DNA from 3 places in the Delftia sp. WSY_16 genome. Region 3 is predicted to be linked to each of the others. Evidence: predicted binding sites of a transcription regulator. Region 3 holds the regulator's gene; each other region holds the start of a gene.
The links. The regulator FNR, encoded in region 3, switches genes on or off when oxygen is low (the NO sensors DNR and NnrR bind a similar motif). The targets are predictions, from matches to a motif close to TTGATNNNNATCAA.
Positions count from the first base shown of each region.

Region 1: the regulator FNR is predicted to act here: its motif matches at 1,831-1,844, upstream of clpB (ATP-dependent chaperone ClpB).
Region 2: the regulator FNR is predicted to act here: its motif matches at 2,078-2,091, upstream of ACF8O7_RS21615 (3-hydroxybenzoate 6-monooxygenase).

Region 1 is NZ_JBICKS010000019.1:300,416-305,160, reverse strand. Features, by position in the region: gene ACF8O7_RS10790 (DMT family transporter) at 1-829, opposite strand, end outside; gene ACF8O7_RS10785 (AraC family transcriptional regulator) at 898-1,806, shown strand; gene clpB (ATP-dependent chaperone ClpB) at 1,940-4,552, shown strand; gene ACF8O7_RS10775 (hypothetical protein) at 4,583-4,745, shown strand, end outside.
Region 2 is NZ_JBICKS010000040.1:421,226-425,970, reverse strand. Features, by position in the region: gene ACF8O7_RS21630 (patatin-like phospholipase family protein) at 1-448, opposite strand, end outside; gene ACF8O7_RS21625 (LysR family transcriptional regulator) at 524-1,426, opposite strand; gene ACF8O7_RS21620 (MarR family winged helix-turn-helix transcriptional regulator) at 1,441-1,977, opposite strand; gene ACF8O7_RS21615 (3-hydroxybenzoate 6-monooxygenase) at 2,182-3,390, shown strand; gene ACF8O7_RS21610 (cupin domain-containing protein) at 3,407-4,444, shown strand; gene ACF8O7_RS21605 (fumarylacetoacetate hydrolase family protein) at 4,483-4,745, shown strand, end outside.
Region 3 is NZ_JBICKS010000005.1:96,929-101,673, forward strand. Features, by position in the region: gene ccoP (cytochrome-c oxidase, cbb3-type subunit III) at 1-843, shown strand, start outside; gene ccoG (cytochrome c oxidase accessory protein CcoG) at 921-2,375, shown strand; gene ACF8O7_RS03555 (FixH family protein) at 2,433-2,747, shown strand; gene ACF8O7_RS03560 (hypothetical protein) at 2,929-3,216, shown strand; gene fnr (fumarate/nitrate reduction transcriptional regulator Fnr) at 3,298-4,017, opposite strand; gene hemN (oxygen-independent coproporphyrinogen III oxidase) at 4,179-4,745, shown strand, end outside.

The sequences.
Region 1 (4,745 bases), on a different contig from region 3:
TCCACACATAGCCTTCGAAAAGGGCCGAGATACTGAGCGCAACGATGGGGAACAGCACCGTCGCATAGGCCGCCTTCTCGGGGCCCAGGCGCCCGACCAGGGTCAGGTAGGCCGTGAACGCGATCACCGAGCCCGGAATGGCCAGGTACAGCCAGGAGCCCACATAGGTCCAGCTGGCATCGAAGCGCCAGGGCAGGCCCGCCACCAGCGCATAGCCGGTCAGCAGCAGCGTGCCGGCCAGCATGCCCCAGGCATTGGTCTGGGCCGGCCGCCAGCCCATGGACTGCAGCGAGGCCGACAGCATGTTCCCGCAGGAAAAGCACAGCGTGCCCAGCACGGCCCAGGCCAGGCCGGGCAGGCTGGCATGCCGGCCTTCTCGCAGCTCGGGCCAGAACAGCGCCACCAGGCCTGCAAGGCCGAAGAGGCTGCCGGCCAGCACATGGGGCGCCAGCCTGCGGCCGTGGATGATGCGCGCCAGCAGCGCGTTCCAGAGATTGGCGCTGGAGAACACCACGGCGGCCAGGCCGCTGGCCAGCGTCTCGCTGGCATGCATGAAGCACACGAAGTTGAAGCTGAACAGGCACAGGCCCTGGGCCAGCACGCGCGGCAGCGCCGGGCCGCGGGGCACGCGCAGCTGGCGCGACCAGGCCAGCCAGGCGAACATCAGCACGGCGGCCAGCGCAAAGCGGTAGGCAATGGACAGCTCCACGGGCACGGTGCCCAGCTGCAGCTTCAGGGCGATCCAGGTCGAACCCCAGATCAGCACGACCAGGGCATAGAGGGTGGCAGTCATGGCCGGTGATGATCGCGCCGCAGGCTGGGCGGGCATGGCAGATTCCTGCGGTTTGATGGCCTGGCGCCATGCGTCGGTATGGCTGCGGGACGACAATCGCTGCCATGACGCCCACGCCGCTGCCCGAGCTGCCATCCAGCCACCTGTGCCAGGTGCTGTCACGCTCCAAGGCCCTGCTGCAGCGGCGCGTGCGCCTGAGCGAGGGGGTGGAGCTGGCCGTCTGGGCCAATGTGGACGACGAGGTGCGCTACTGCCAGCCCGGTCACCACACGCTGTCGGTCTACCTGGCCGGCGGCGAGGGCTCGCAGCTCAAGGCGCGGCCCGAGGCCATGGGGGCGCCGGGGCGCATCTGCATCTTCACGCCAGAGGACGAATCGCACTGGCTGGTGCGATCGCCCGTGCAGTTCCTGCACCTGTATGTGTCCGACCTGGCCTGGGCGGGGCGCGTGGTCCGCATGCTGGATGCCGAGCCCCGCTCGCGCACCTTGCGTGCGCAGATCTACGGGGACGATCAGGCCTTCCACGCCGGTGCCCGTGCGCTGATGCAGCTGGACTGGCAGGACCCGCAGCAGCAACTGGCGGCCGATGCCATTGGCCAGCAGCTGGTGGACCGGCTGGTGCTGCAGTCCGCCACGCCGCGCCAGGTGCAGGCGCTGCAGCGGCCGCTGGGCGGGCTCTCTGCGGCCGTGCGGCGCAGGGTGCTTGCCCATATCGAGGCGCATCTGCATGACTCCAAGGCCGTGTCGCTGCCGGCACTGGCGAGACAGGCCTGCCTTTCGGAATTCCATTTCGCACGCATGTTCCGCCAGAGCATGGGCTGCACGGTGCACGAATGGGTGCTGCAGCAGCGCCTGGCACGGGCACGGCGCGCCCTGTCTGCGCGCAACGTGCCGCCGCTGGCCGAGCTGGCGCTGGATTGCGGCTTTTCCAGCGCCAGCCACCTGGTGCGCAGCTTCCGGGCGCATTTGGGCGTTACGCCTACGCAGTTCTCGATCTTTCAGCGCAATGCTTGAGAAGGATGGCCGGCCTCGCCGGCCTTGATCTGGCGCAAGCGTCTGTCCTTGCGGGCCGGGCATGGCTTGAAATTTGCCCTGCCGGTATCAGATAAATCGCAATGACCCTGTTTCAGGAGCGAAAAGAAACACCATGCGAATCGACAAACTGACAACCAAGTTCCAGGAAGCCCTGGCCGACGCGCAAACGCTGGCCCTGGGCGGTGACCAATCCAACATCGAACCCCTGCACCTGCTCGTGGCACTGCTGCGCCAGGACGACGGTCCGCGCTCGCTCTTGCAGCGTGCCGGCGCCAACGTGGGGCAGCTGCAGGCCGCAGCCGAGAAGGCTCTGGCAGACCTGCCGCGCGTGCAGCATCAGGACCAGGTGCAGGTCGGCTCCGAGCTGGGCCGCCTGCTGCAGGTGACCGAGAAGGAAGCCCTCAAGCGGGGCGACCAGTTCATTGCCAGCGAGCTGTTCCTGCTGGCGCTGACCGATAGCAGCGGCGCCTCCACGCGTGCGGGCCAATTGCTCAAGGAAAGCGGCGTGACGCGCTCCACGCTGGAGTCCGCTATCAACGCCGTGCGCGGCGGCCAGACCATGGACAGCGCCGAAGGCGAAGGCCAGCGCGAGGCCCTCAAGAAATACACCATGGACCTGACCGAGCGCGCGCGCATCGGCAAGCTCGATCCGGTGATCGGCCGCGACGACGAAATCCGCCGCTCCATCCAGGTGCTGCAGCGCCGCAGCAAGAACAACCCCGTGCTCATCGGCGAGCCCGGCGTGGGCAAGACCGCCATCGTCGAGGGCCTGGCCCAGCGCATCGTGGCCGGCGAGGTGCCCGAAAGCCTCAAGAACAAGCGCGTGCTGTCGCTGGACATGGCGGGCCTGCTGGCCGGCGCCAAGTACCGCGGCGACTTCGAGGAACGCCTGAAGTCCGTGCTCAAGGAAGTGGCCCAGGAAGAGGGGCGCATCATCCTGTTCATCGACGAGATCCACACCATGGTCGGCGCCGGCAAGGCCGATGGCGCCATGGACGCGGGCAACATGCTCAAGCCTGCGCTGGCGCGCGGCGAGCTGCACTGCATCGGCGCGACCACGCTCGATGAATACCGCAAGTACATCGAAAAGGATGCGGCGCTGGAGCGGCGCTTCCAGAAGGTGCTGGTCGAGGAGCCCTCGGTCGAGGACACCATCGCCATCCTGCGCGGCCTGCAGGTGCGCTACGAGGCCCACCACGGCGTGGACATCACCGACCCGGCCATTGTGGCCGCGGCCGAGCTGAGCCACCGCTACATCACCGACCGCTTCCTGCCCGACAAGGCCATCGACCTGATCGACGAGGCTGCGGCCAAGATCAAGATCGAGATCGACTCCAAGCCCGAGGTCATGGACAAGCTCGAGCGCCGCATGATCCAGCTCAAGATCGAGCGCGAGGCCATGAAGAAGGAAAAGGACGAGGCCTCGCAAAAGCGCCTGCAACTGATCGAGGAAGAACTCGGCAGCTTGGAGCGCGAGTACGCCGACCTCGAAGACGTCTGGAAGAGCGAAAAGGCCAGCGCCCAGGGCTCCGAGCAGATCCGCAAGGAGATCGACCAGATCCGCATCCAGATCGACGAGCTCAAGCGCAAGGGCGACTTCAACAAGGTGGCCGAGCTGCAGTACGGCAAGCTGCCCTCGCTGGAAAAGCAGCTCAACGAAGCCCAGGCCAGCGAGCAGGGGCAGGGCGGTGCGCCCGCCCACAGATTGCTGCGCACCCATGTGGGCGCCGAGGAGATTGCCGAGGTGGTCAGCCGTGCCACGGGCATTCCCGTGGCCAAGATGATGCAGGGCGAGAAGGACAAGCTGCTGCGCATGGAAGACCGACTGCATGACCGCGTCGTCGGCCAGGACGAGGCCATCTCGGCCGTGGCCAACGCCATACGCCGTTCGCGCTCGGGCCTGTCCGATCCCAACCGGCCCACCGGTTCCTTCCTGTTCCTGGGCCCCACGGGCGTGGGCAAGACGGAACTGTGCAAGGCGCTGGCCGGCTTCCTGTTCGACAGCGAAGACCATCTGGTGCGCATCGACATGAGCGAGTTCATGGAAAAGCATTCCGTGGCCCGCCTGATCGGCGCGCCGCCCGGCTACGTGGGCTACGAGGAAGGCGGCTACCTGACCGAGGCCGTTCGCCGCAAGCCCTACAGCGTGCTGCTGCTCGACGAGGTGGAGAAGGCCCATCCCGACGTCTTCAACGTGCTGCTGCAGGTACTGGACGACGGCCGGCTGACCGACGGCCAGGGCCGCACCGTGGACTTCAAGAATACGGTCATCGTGATGACGAGCAACATAGGCTCTTTGCTGATCCAGGCCATGGTCGGCGAGGATTACGATGATGTGAAAGACGCGGTCTGGGGGGAACTCAAGAACCATTTCCGACCCGAATTCCTCAACCGCATCGACGAGACCGTGGTGTTCCACGCGCTCGACGCGAAGAATATCGAGTCGATCGCAAGGATTCAGCTCAAGCTGCTGGAGCGGCGTTTGGAGAAAATGGACCTTGCGCTGCAGGTGTCCGACCAAGCACTGGCCGAACTGGCCAAGGTGGGCTTCGATCCCGTTTTCGGGGCCCGGCCGCTCAAGCGCGCGATACAGCAGCGGATCGAGAATCCGTTGTCGAAACTGCTGCTCGAAGGGCGCTTCCCGCCCAAGAGCACGATTGCGGTGCATGTGGACCCGGTACAGGAACCGGGCGTATTCCGGTTCGATGCGGCAGACTCCGCCTGACGCACCGGGCCAGCCAAGAAAGGCTTTGCTTTGAACGATTTCGTCGCCACCCTGACCCGCTGGGCCGTTCGCATCCTGCTGATGCTTGTGGGCCTGGTCTTCTTTGTCAGCCTGCTCACCGCAGCGGCGCTGCTGGCCCTGGTCTGGGCCGTGCGGGCGCTGTGGGCCAGGCTCACCGGCCAGCCGGTCATGC
Region 2 (4,745 bases), on a different contig from region 3:
AGGGCTTGGCCAGTTGCTCCAGCGGCTTGCGGCCCACCTGTTCGTTCACATAGTCTTCCAGCTTCTGCCCCACCAGCAGGCCGCCCGAGGACAGCTGCAGGTCGCGGATTTTGGTCTCATCCAGCGCCACGGCCTTTTCCTGCAGCTCGAAGGCGTTCATGCCGCCCGCATACAGCGCCCCCACCACGCTGCCCGCGCTGGTGCCGGACACCACCGCAGGCGCAAGGCCATTGGCTTCCAGCATCTTGATGACGCCGATATGGGCAAAGCCCTTCACGGCCCCGCCGCCCAGGGCCAGACCGATCCTGATGGGCGCCACGGGTGTGCCCGGCGCGGTGGGCGTGGACTCGGGCGTGGCCGCCGAGGGGCTGGGCGGGTTGCTGCCGCAAGCGACCAGCCCCGCCAGGCTCAGGTACACCAGTGGACGCAAAAGGGCTTTCAGGCGCATGCCAGGGATCCTGCTGTCGGATGACGAGATTCGGGGCGGGCAGTATAGCGGCAGGGGCCTGACCGCCGCAGGCCCTCAGGCTCTGGGCTTCAGCAAGCCGCCCATGCCCTGCACAGCCTCCCGCAAAAACCCCCAGACCGCCTCGATGCGCTGAACCTGCCGGGCATCCGAGGGCATGCTCATCCAGAAGGTGCGGGTGAAGCAGGCCTCGGCGGGCAGCACGCGGCTGAGCACGGGGTCGCGGTCGGCGATGAAGGCGGGCAGCACGGCCAAGCCGGCGCCGGCGCGCACGGCCTCGTACTGGGCGGTGATGCTGGTGCTGCGAAAGGCAAAGCGCTCGGGCTGGAACAGGGTTGACAGCAGCTGCAGCTCGCGCGTGAACAGCAGGTCGTCCACATAGTGGATGAAGCTGTGGTGGCGCAGGTCCTCGGTGCGCGCCACCAGCGGACGGCGCGCAAGGTATTCGCGCTGGCCGTAGAGGAACAGCCGGTAGTCCGTGAGCTTGGTGACCACGGCCGAGCCGCGCGTGGGACGCTCCAGCGAGATGACGATGTCCGCCTCGCGCCGCGACAGGTGCAGCAGGCGCGGCAGGGCCAGCAGGTCGATGCTCAGCAGCGGATGGCGCTGCGTCAGCGCGGCCAGCTGCGGGGCCAGCAGCTGGGTGCCGAAGCCCTCCGTGGCGCCCACGCGCACCAGGCCGGACGGTCCCTGGCTGGTGGATTCGGCCGCCAGCGGCATGCGCTCCAGCCCGGCTGCGGCGCGCTGCATGGCGTCTGCCACACCCAGCAGCTGTCGGCCGGCCTCCGTGGGCCGCCATTGGCCCGCTTCGCGTTCGAAGAGCACGGCCCCCAGCTGCTTTTCCAGAGCCTGGATGCGGCGCGACACCGTGGTGTGCTCCACGCCCAGTTGCCGCGCGGCGGCGGCCATGCTGCCGCTGCGCGCCAGTTCGCCAAAGAATCTCAGGTGGTCCCAGTCCATGGGTCGAGGCCGCCTCAGTCGGCTGCGGCGCGGCGCGCGGCCAGCGTGCTGGGCGCGCGCGCCAGCTCGTCGTTTTGCCGCACCAGGACGGCCATCATGTCCATGAACAGGCCCCGCTGCTCCTGCGGCAGCGGCTCCAGCATGCGCTGCTGGGCCCGCAGCACCGAGGGCTCGGCAGCGGCCAGCAGCGCAGCGCCTTCTGCGGTGACCGACAGCAGGCGCACGCGCCGGTCGGCCGGGCTGGTGTTGCGCACCATGAGGCCGCGCGCCTCCAGCCGGTCGATGACGCTGCCAATGGTCGAGGTATCGAAGCCGATCATCCGCGCCAGCGTGCGCTGGTCCACGCCGGGCTGGCGCAGCACGGCAGACAGCGCCGCGTACTGCACGGGGGTCACGCCGAATTCCTGGGTCTCTTCCATGAAGACGGCCACCGCGATCTGCTGCAGGCGGCGGATGTGGTAGCCGGGGTAGTTTTCTAGTTCTGCGGGTTGGTAGTCCATGGCCATTGCGCTCTTTTCCGGGTCCCTGCGGGCAAGCGCAGATGTTCGCATGAACTGCGCCCTCCGTTGGCGTTGGCTGGCGGACAGGTGATTCACCCGGACATGCTGTCCACCACCGTTTGGCCTGCATCCAGGGAAACCCCAGGCTGGCCTGATGCAAATCAACACTACACTCATCGTCAGCATACTGTTTAATTAGTCGCGACGCAGCTGACCCGCAGGCTGGCGACACGCACCACGAAGCACAGGACATCCATGAGCACCAGCATTTCTTCCCGGGCGCTGCCCGTTCTTGTGGCAGGCGGCGGCATTGGCGGCGTGGCGGCCGCGCTGGCCCTGGCACGCCAGGGATTCGCCGTCAAGGTGCTGGAGCAGGCGCCGCAGCTGGGCGAGATCGGCGCCGGCATACAACTGGGGCCCAACGCATTCGCGGCCTTCGACGCGCTGGGCATTGGCGAGCTGGCCCGTGGCCGCGCCGTCTATACCGACGAGATGGTGATGCACGACGCGCTCGATGAGCGGCTGGTCGGCCGCATTCCCACGGGCGAGGCGTTTCGCGCCCGCTTCGGCAACCCGTATGCGGTGATCCACCGCGCCGACATCCACACCTCGCTGCTTGAAGGCGCGCGCACCCACGGCCAAATCGAGACGCTGACGGGCACGCGCATCGAAGCCGTGCAGCAGGAGGGTGACACCGTCACCGTGCGCGACCAGCACGGCCAGGTCCATGTGGGCCAGGCGCTGATCGGCGCCGATGGCGTGAAGTCCGTGGTACGCCAGCAGTACGTGGGCGATGCGGCGCGTGTCTCCGGCCACGTGGTGTACCGCGCCGTGGTGGAGAAGAACGACTTCCCCGAGGACCTGCGCTGGAACGCGGCCAGCATCTGGGTCGGCCCCAACTACCACCTGGTGCACTACCCGCTGCGCGGCGGCGAGCAGTACAACGTGGTCGTCACCTTCCACAGCCGCGAGCAGGAGGAATGGGGCGTGCGCGAAGGCAGCCGCCAAGAGGTGCAAAGCTACTACAGCGACTGCTGCCCGCGCGCACGCCAGCTCATAGACCTGCCCAAAAGCTGGAAGCGCTGGGCCACGGCCGACCGCGAGCCCATTGGCCAGTGGAGCTTCGGCCGCGCCACGCTGCTGGGCGATGCCGCACACCCCACGCTGCAATACATCGCCCAGGGCGCCTGCATGGCACTGGAAGACGCGGTGACGCTGGGCCAGGCGCTCAGGCACTGCGGCAACGACTGGCCGCAGGCGCTGCGGCTGTACGAGCGCTCGCGCATCGCCCGCACGGCGCGCGTGGTGCTGTCCGCGCGCGAGATGGGCCGCATCTTCCACGCCAGCGGCGTGGAGCGCCTGGTGCGCAACGACCTCTGGAAGGGCCGCACGCCCCAGCGTTTCTACGACGCCATGGAATGGCTGTACGGCTGGAAGGCCGAAACCTGCCTCGCCGAAGACTGAACACAAGGAGACCGCCATGCAAGAACTTGGCCGCCTGGAAGACCTGCCCCAGGACTACCGCGACGAACTCGCGCGCAACAACCTGGTGCCGCTGTGGCCCAGCCTGCGCAACGTGATGCCGCCGCACACGCCGCGCCCGCGCACCCAGCCGATTGCCTGGCCGTACCAGTCCATCCGCCCGCTGCTCATGCAGGCGGGCGAGCTGACGCCCATCGAAAAGGCCGAGCGCCGCGTGCTGGTGCTGGCCAACCCCGGCCATGGGCTGGAGAAGATGCAGGCCAGCTCCTCCATCTACCTGGGCATGCAGCTGCTGCTGCCCGGCGAGTGGGCGCCCTCGCACCGCCACACGCCCAATGCCGTGCGCATGGTGGTGGAAGGCCAGGGCGCCTGGAGCCTGGTCGACGGCGAGAAATGCCCTATGGAGCGCGGCGACCTGATCCTCACGCCCACGGGCCTGTGGCACGAGCATGGCCATGACGGCGACGAGCCCGTGGTCTGGCTCGATGTGCTGGACCTGCCCCTGGCCTACTACCTGGAAGTCACCTACCACGTGGACGGCCCGCGCCAGCCCGCCCTGCCCGGCCGTGGCGACCGGGCATATGCGCGCGGCGGCCTGGCACCCACGCAGGTGTTCGCCCGCAGCGCCAAGGCCTACCCCATGCTGCGCTACCCATGGAAGGATGCCCGCGCCGCGCTGCTGGAGCTGGCCGCCGACCGCCCCGATCTGGACTGCGTGCAGCTGGCCTACACCAACCCCGAGACCGGGACCGACTGCGAAAACATCCTGGGCTTCTACGCACTGATGCTGCGCCCGGGCCAGACGCTACAGCTGCCCGCGCGCTCGCCGGCCTGCGTGTTCCATGTCATCGAGGGCGGTGCCAGCGTGGCCGCCGTGGACCGCCATTTCGACCTGGCCCCGGCCGACACCTGCTGCGTGCCCGGCTGGGCGCCCGCCACGCTGGCCAATGCCAGCGCCAGCGAGCCCGCCTTCCTCTTCCTGGCCGACGAGGCGCCTTTGCACCGAAAGCTGGGCCTCTACGAAGTCCGGCCTTGAATCCTCCGATGTCTCTTTCCTCCCCCATCGCCAATACCATGACCGCCCCCCAATACCTCTGGACCCCGCCCCCCGTCCAATCCCTGCCCGTGCGCGGCAGCACGCAGCGCCTGCCCGTGAACCGCCTGTTCTTCGTGGGCCGCAACTACCACGCCCATGCCGTCGAGATGGGCCGCCCGGTGGACAAGAGCGTGGAGCGCCCCTTCTACTTCACCAAGGCCCCCTCCACCCTGACCGACTCGGGTGCCACCGTGGCCTACCCGCCCGAGACGAACAACTACCACTTCGAGATGGAACTGGT
Region 3 (4,745 bases):
CTGCTGCTGTATCTCACCGCACGCAAGAAGGTGGTCCCCTCGGCCGACAACACCACGGGCCACGTCTGGGACGAGGACCTGCGCGAGCTGAACAACCCCATGCCCAAGTGGTGGATGTGGCTGTTCATCATCACCTCGGTGTTCGGCTTCGCCTACCTGGCGGCCTATCCGGGCCTGGGCTCGTTCGCGGGCAAGCTGGGCTGGACGCAGCTGGGCGCCTATGAAAACGAGATGGCCAAGGCCCGCGCGGACCTGGAGCCGCTGTACGCCAAGTTCACGAGCATGAGCACCGAAGACATGGCCAAGGACCCCCAGGCCATGGCCATCGGCGAGCGCCTGTTCATGAACAACTGCGCGCAGTGCCACGGCTCGGATGCACGCGGCGGCAAGAGCTTCCCCAACCTGACCGATGGCGACTGGCTGCATGGCGGCACGCCCGACAAGATCAGGGAAACCATCACGGCGGGCCGCATCGGCATCATGCCGCCCATGGCCGCTGCCGTCGGCACGCCCGACGATGTGCGCAACCTCTCGCACTATGTGCTGAGCCTGTCGGGCAGCCCGCACGACTCGCTCAAGGCTTCGCTGGGCAAGTCCAAGTTCACGGCCTGCGCCGCCTGCCATGGCATGGACGGCAAGGGCAACCAGGCCCTGGGCGCGCCCAACCTGACCGATGACATCTGGCTGCACGGCTGGGGCGAGGCCGCCATCACGGCCATGATCAACAACGGCAAGCACAACGAGATGCCTGCCCAGAAGGACAAGCTGACCGAGGCGCAGATCGCGGTGCTTGCCTCCTATGTCTGGGGCATGTCGCACAAAGACGGCGCAGTCCGTCAATAAGGACAGGGGGCGGCGCTGCGGCGCCGCCTTTTTGCCTTTTGAGTTTTCAGATATTCCAAAAAACCAAGGAACCCACCATGAAGCCCGAGAACGGGGATGATGCCGGGAAGCCTCCCCGCAAAGTCATTCCGATCACGCCTGCCGACCCGGACCCGGGCCAGCTGGTGTCGATGTTCGAGTCCGAGAAGAAGGTCTACCCGCGCTCCATCAGCGGTGTCTTCGCACGCTGGCGATGGGCTCTGGTGTTTCTCACCCAACTGGTTTTCTATGGCCTGCCCTGGCTGGAATGGGGGCAGCGCCAGATGGTGCTGTTCGACCTGGGTGCGCGGCGCTTTTACCTGTTCGGGCTGGTGCTGTACCCGCAGGATTTCATCTACCTGGCGGGCCTGCTGATCATCTCGGCGCTGGCGCTGTTCCTGTTCACGGCCGTGGCCGGTCGCCTGTGGTGCGGCTTTTCCTGCCCGCAGACGGTCTACACCGAAATCTTCATGTGGGTGGAGCGCAAGGTCGAGGGCGACCGCAGCGCGCGCATGCGCCTGGACAAGAACGGCTGGACCTTTGAAAAGCTCTGGAAGAAGTCGCTCAAGCAGTTGCTGTGGATTGCCATTGCCCTGTGGACCGGCTTCACCTTCGTGGGCTACTTCGTGCCCATCCGCGAGCTGGGCGGCGAGCTGCTGGCGCTGCAGGGCAGCTGGCAGGTCTTCTGGGTGCTGTTCTACGGCTTCGCCACCTATGGCAACGCCGGCTACATGCGCGAGCAGGTCTGCAAGTACATGTGCCCCTATGCGCGCTTTCAGAGCGCCATGTTCGACCGCGACACCATGATCGTCAGCTACGACACGGGCCGGGGCGAGCCGCGCGCGCCTCGCACCAAGAAGGTGGACTACAAGGCCCAGGGCCTGGGCGACTGTATCGACTGCAAGATGTGCGTGCAGGTCTGCCCCGTGGGCATCGACATCCGCAACGGCCTGCAGTACGAATGCATAGGCTGCGGTCTGTGCATAGACGCCTGCAATTCCATCATGGACAAGATGGAGTATCCGCGCGGCCTCATCCGGCTGACCACGCAGAACGCCATGGCCGGCCTGTGGCGGCGGGCCCAGGTGCTGCGCCGCATCTTCCGTCCGCGCGTGCTGGTCTACTCGGCCGTGCTGATCGGCCTGAGCATGGCCATGATCGTGAGCCTGGCGCTGCGCCAGTCGGTCAAGGTCGACGTGATACGCGACCGGGCGTCGCTGTCGCGCATCGTCGCGGGCGGCAAGCTGGAAAATGTCTACCGCCTGCAGATCATGAATGCCACCGAGCAGGCCCAGCGCTACCGCATCAGCGCCCATGGCCTCGACGGGCTGGAGCTGGCGTCCGAGCAGGAGGTCGAGGTCGGCCCGGCCGAGACGCGCGGCATTGCGGCGCGGCTGCAGATTCCCTACGGTTCCGCCGAGCCGGGCTCGCACACCGTATTCTTCGATATCGATGCCGTGCATTCAGGCGCGGGACGCGCGTCCGAAAAGGCCGTCTTCCTGGTGCCCCGGTGATATGTCTGGCCGGCACCGCCCAGGCTGCGCCGGCTGTTTGAAAGAAAGAGGTTATCCATGTCTTCCAGTCCCGCAGTCTCCGCGCCCGCCACGGCCCCTTCGCATCCGGACGCCGGCAAGCCCTGGTGGAAGTTCGCCCATGTCTGGCTCGTGGTGGCCGGCCCGGCCGCCGTCGTGGTGGCTGGCGTGGTCACGGCCGTCATTGCGATCAATGGCGCCGATCCCGTGATCGATCCTGACTATTACCGCAATGGCATCACCATCAACGAGCGTGCCGATGGCGTGCGCGAAGTGCCCAAGAGCCTGGCGCCCGCGGTCACCGGCCGCAACCACGCGGCCACGCCCGCGCAGGACCATCCCACGGACCGCTGAAGGCAGGAAAATGCCGTGCACAAGGCCGCAGTCGCGGCCTTTTTGCATGGTGGATGGCATCTCCAGCATGCGCGAGGGCCAAGGGTTTCCTACAGGCAGTGCAGGGTGCGCAGGGCTTGGCACGGTGCGCGGGCGGCGCGCACAATGAAAGCCACCCCTCGACAGCTCAAGGAGATCGCTGATGTTGGCCCAACGCTGGATGTGGATTGCCTGGCCGGCCTTTCTGGCCGCCGCCGTGATGGAGATGCTGGTATTCGCCTTCGTGGACCCGCTGGAGCTGCACTGGCTCGGCGACCTGGGCTGGTCGCGGCAGGGAATCTACACGCTGGCCTTCTTCGCCTTCTGGGGCGTGACCATGCTGTCCAGCCTCATGACCACCATGCTGGGACGCTCCACGCACGATCTCAACGACGGCGTGGTCTCCGAGCCGGACCCAAATCTGGCCATGCAGGGCCTGGGGCGCGATTGAACCTGCGTGCACTGCAATGGCAATGAACAAGGCCCGCGACAGCGGGCCTTGTTCATTGCCGGGGGGCGGGGCCTTGCGGCCTCACTGGCACTGCTGGCTGTTGACAATGCGCTTGAGCGCGTCCGTGTCCAGGATGCGCAGATGGCGCTGGCGCACCTCGATGATGTTTTCTTCGGCAAACTTCGAGAAGGTGCGGCTCACCGTCTCCAGCTTCAGGCCAAGGTAGCTGCCGATTTCCTCGCGCGTCATGCGCAGCACCAGTTCCGACTTGGAAAAGCCCCGGGCGTGCAGGCGCTGCACCAGGTTGAGCACGAAGGCGGCCAGGCGCTCCTCGGCACGCATGCTGCCCAGCAGCAGCATCACGCCATGCTCGCGCACGATCTCGCGGCTCATGACCTTGTGCACATGGTTTTGCAGGGCCGTGACCTCGCGCGACAGGTCCTCCAGCTTGTCGAAGGGCATGACGCAGACCTCGGCGTCTTCCAGCGCGACCGCATCGCAGGTGTGGTGGTCGTTGACGATGCCATCCAGGCCGATGATCTCGCCGGCCATCTGAAAGCCCGTGACCTGGTCGCGCCCGTCCTCGGTGGCCACGCAGGTCTTGAAGAAGCCCGTGCGGATGGCGTACAGCGAGGTGAAGGACTCACCGTTGCGAAACAGCAGGCCGCCGCGCTTGACCTTGCGGCGCGTGGCCACGATGTCGTCGATGCGCTGCATCTGCTCGGCATCCAGGCCCATGGGCATGCACAGCTCGCGCAGGTTGCAATTGGAACAGGATGCTTTGATGGTCTGAAGGTTCATGGAGTAAACATCAGCGGCGCAGCAGTGCGCCGGCGGTGACCTCGTGGATGGCGATGAGTTGGATCAAATTGTCGCAGCACTGCCGCGAACAACTCTTGATATGAGTCAAGGACGCGGCCAATGGGCTGCGGCACAGTGGACGACATTAGAGGAAAAAACCCATGACCGCTGTCACCCCAGAGCTGCTGCGTCGCTTCGACGTACCGGGGCCCCGATACACCTCGTTCCCCACGGCCGATCGTTTCGTGGAGGCTTTCGGTGCTGAAGACTATATCCTGGCACTTGAGCACCGCAAATCGAGTACCGCAGCGCGGGCCATGCCTTTGTCGCTGTATGTGCATGTGCCGTTCTGCGAGTCGCTGTGCTACTACTGCGCCTGCAACAAGATCGTGACGCGCCACCACGATCGCGCGGCCGTCTACCTGGACTACCTGGCGCGCGAGATGGCCTTGCACACGGCCCATTGCGGCAAGGGCCAGGCCGTCAGCCAGCTGCACCTGGGCGGCGGCACGCCCACCTTCTTCTCGGACGATGAACTGCGCACGCTGATGGCCCTGCTGCGCGAGCATTTCAAGCTGGAGCCGGGCGGCGAATACTCCATCGAGGTCGATCCGCGCACCGTCAGCGTCGAACGCCTGGCCGTGCTCAAGGAACTGGGCTTCAACCGCCTGAGCTTCGGCGTGCAGGACTTCGACGAACAGGTGCAGATCGCCGTGCACCGCGTGCAG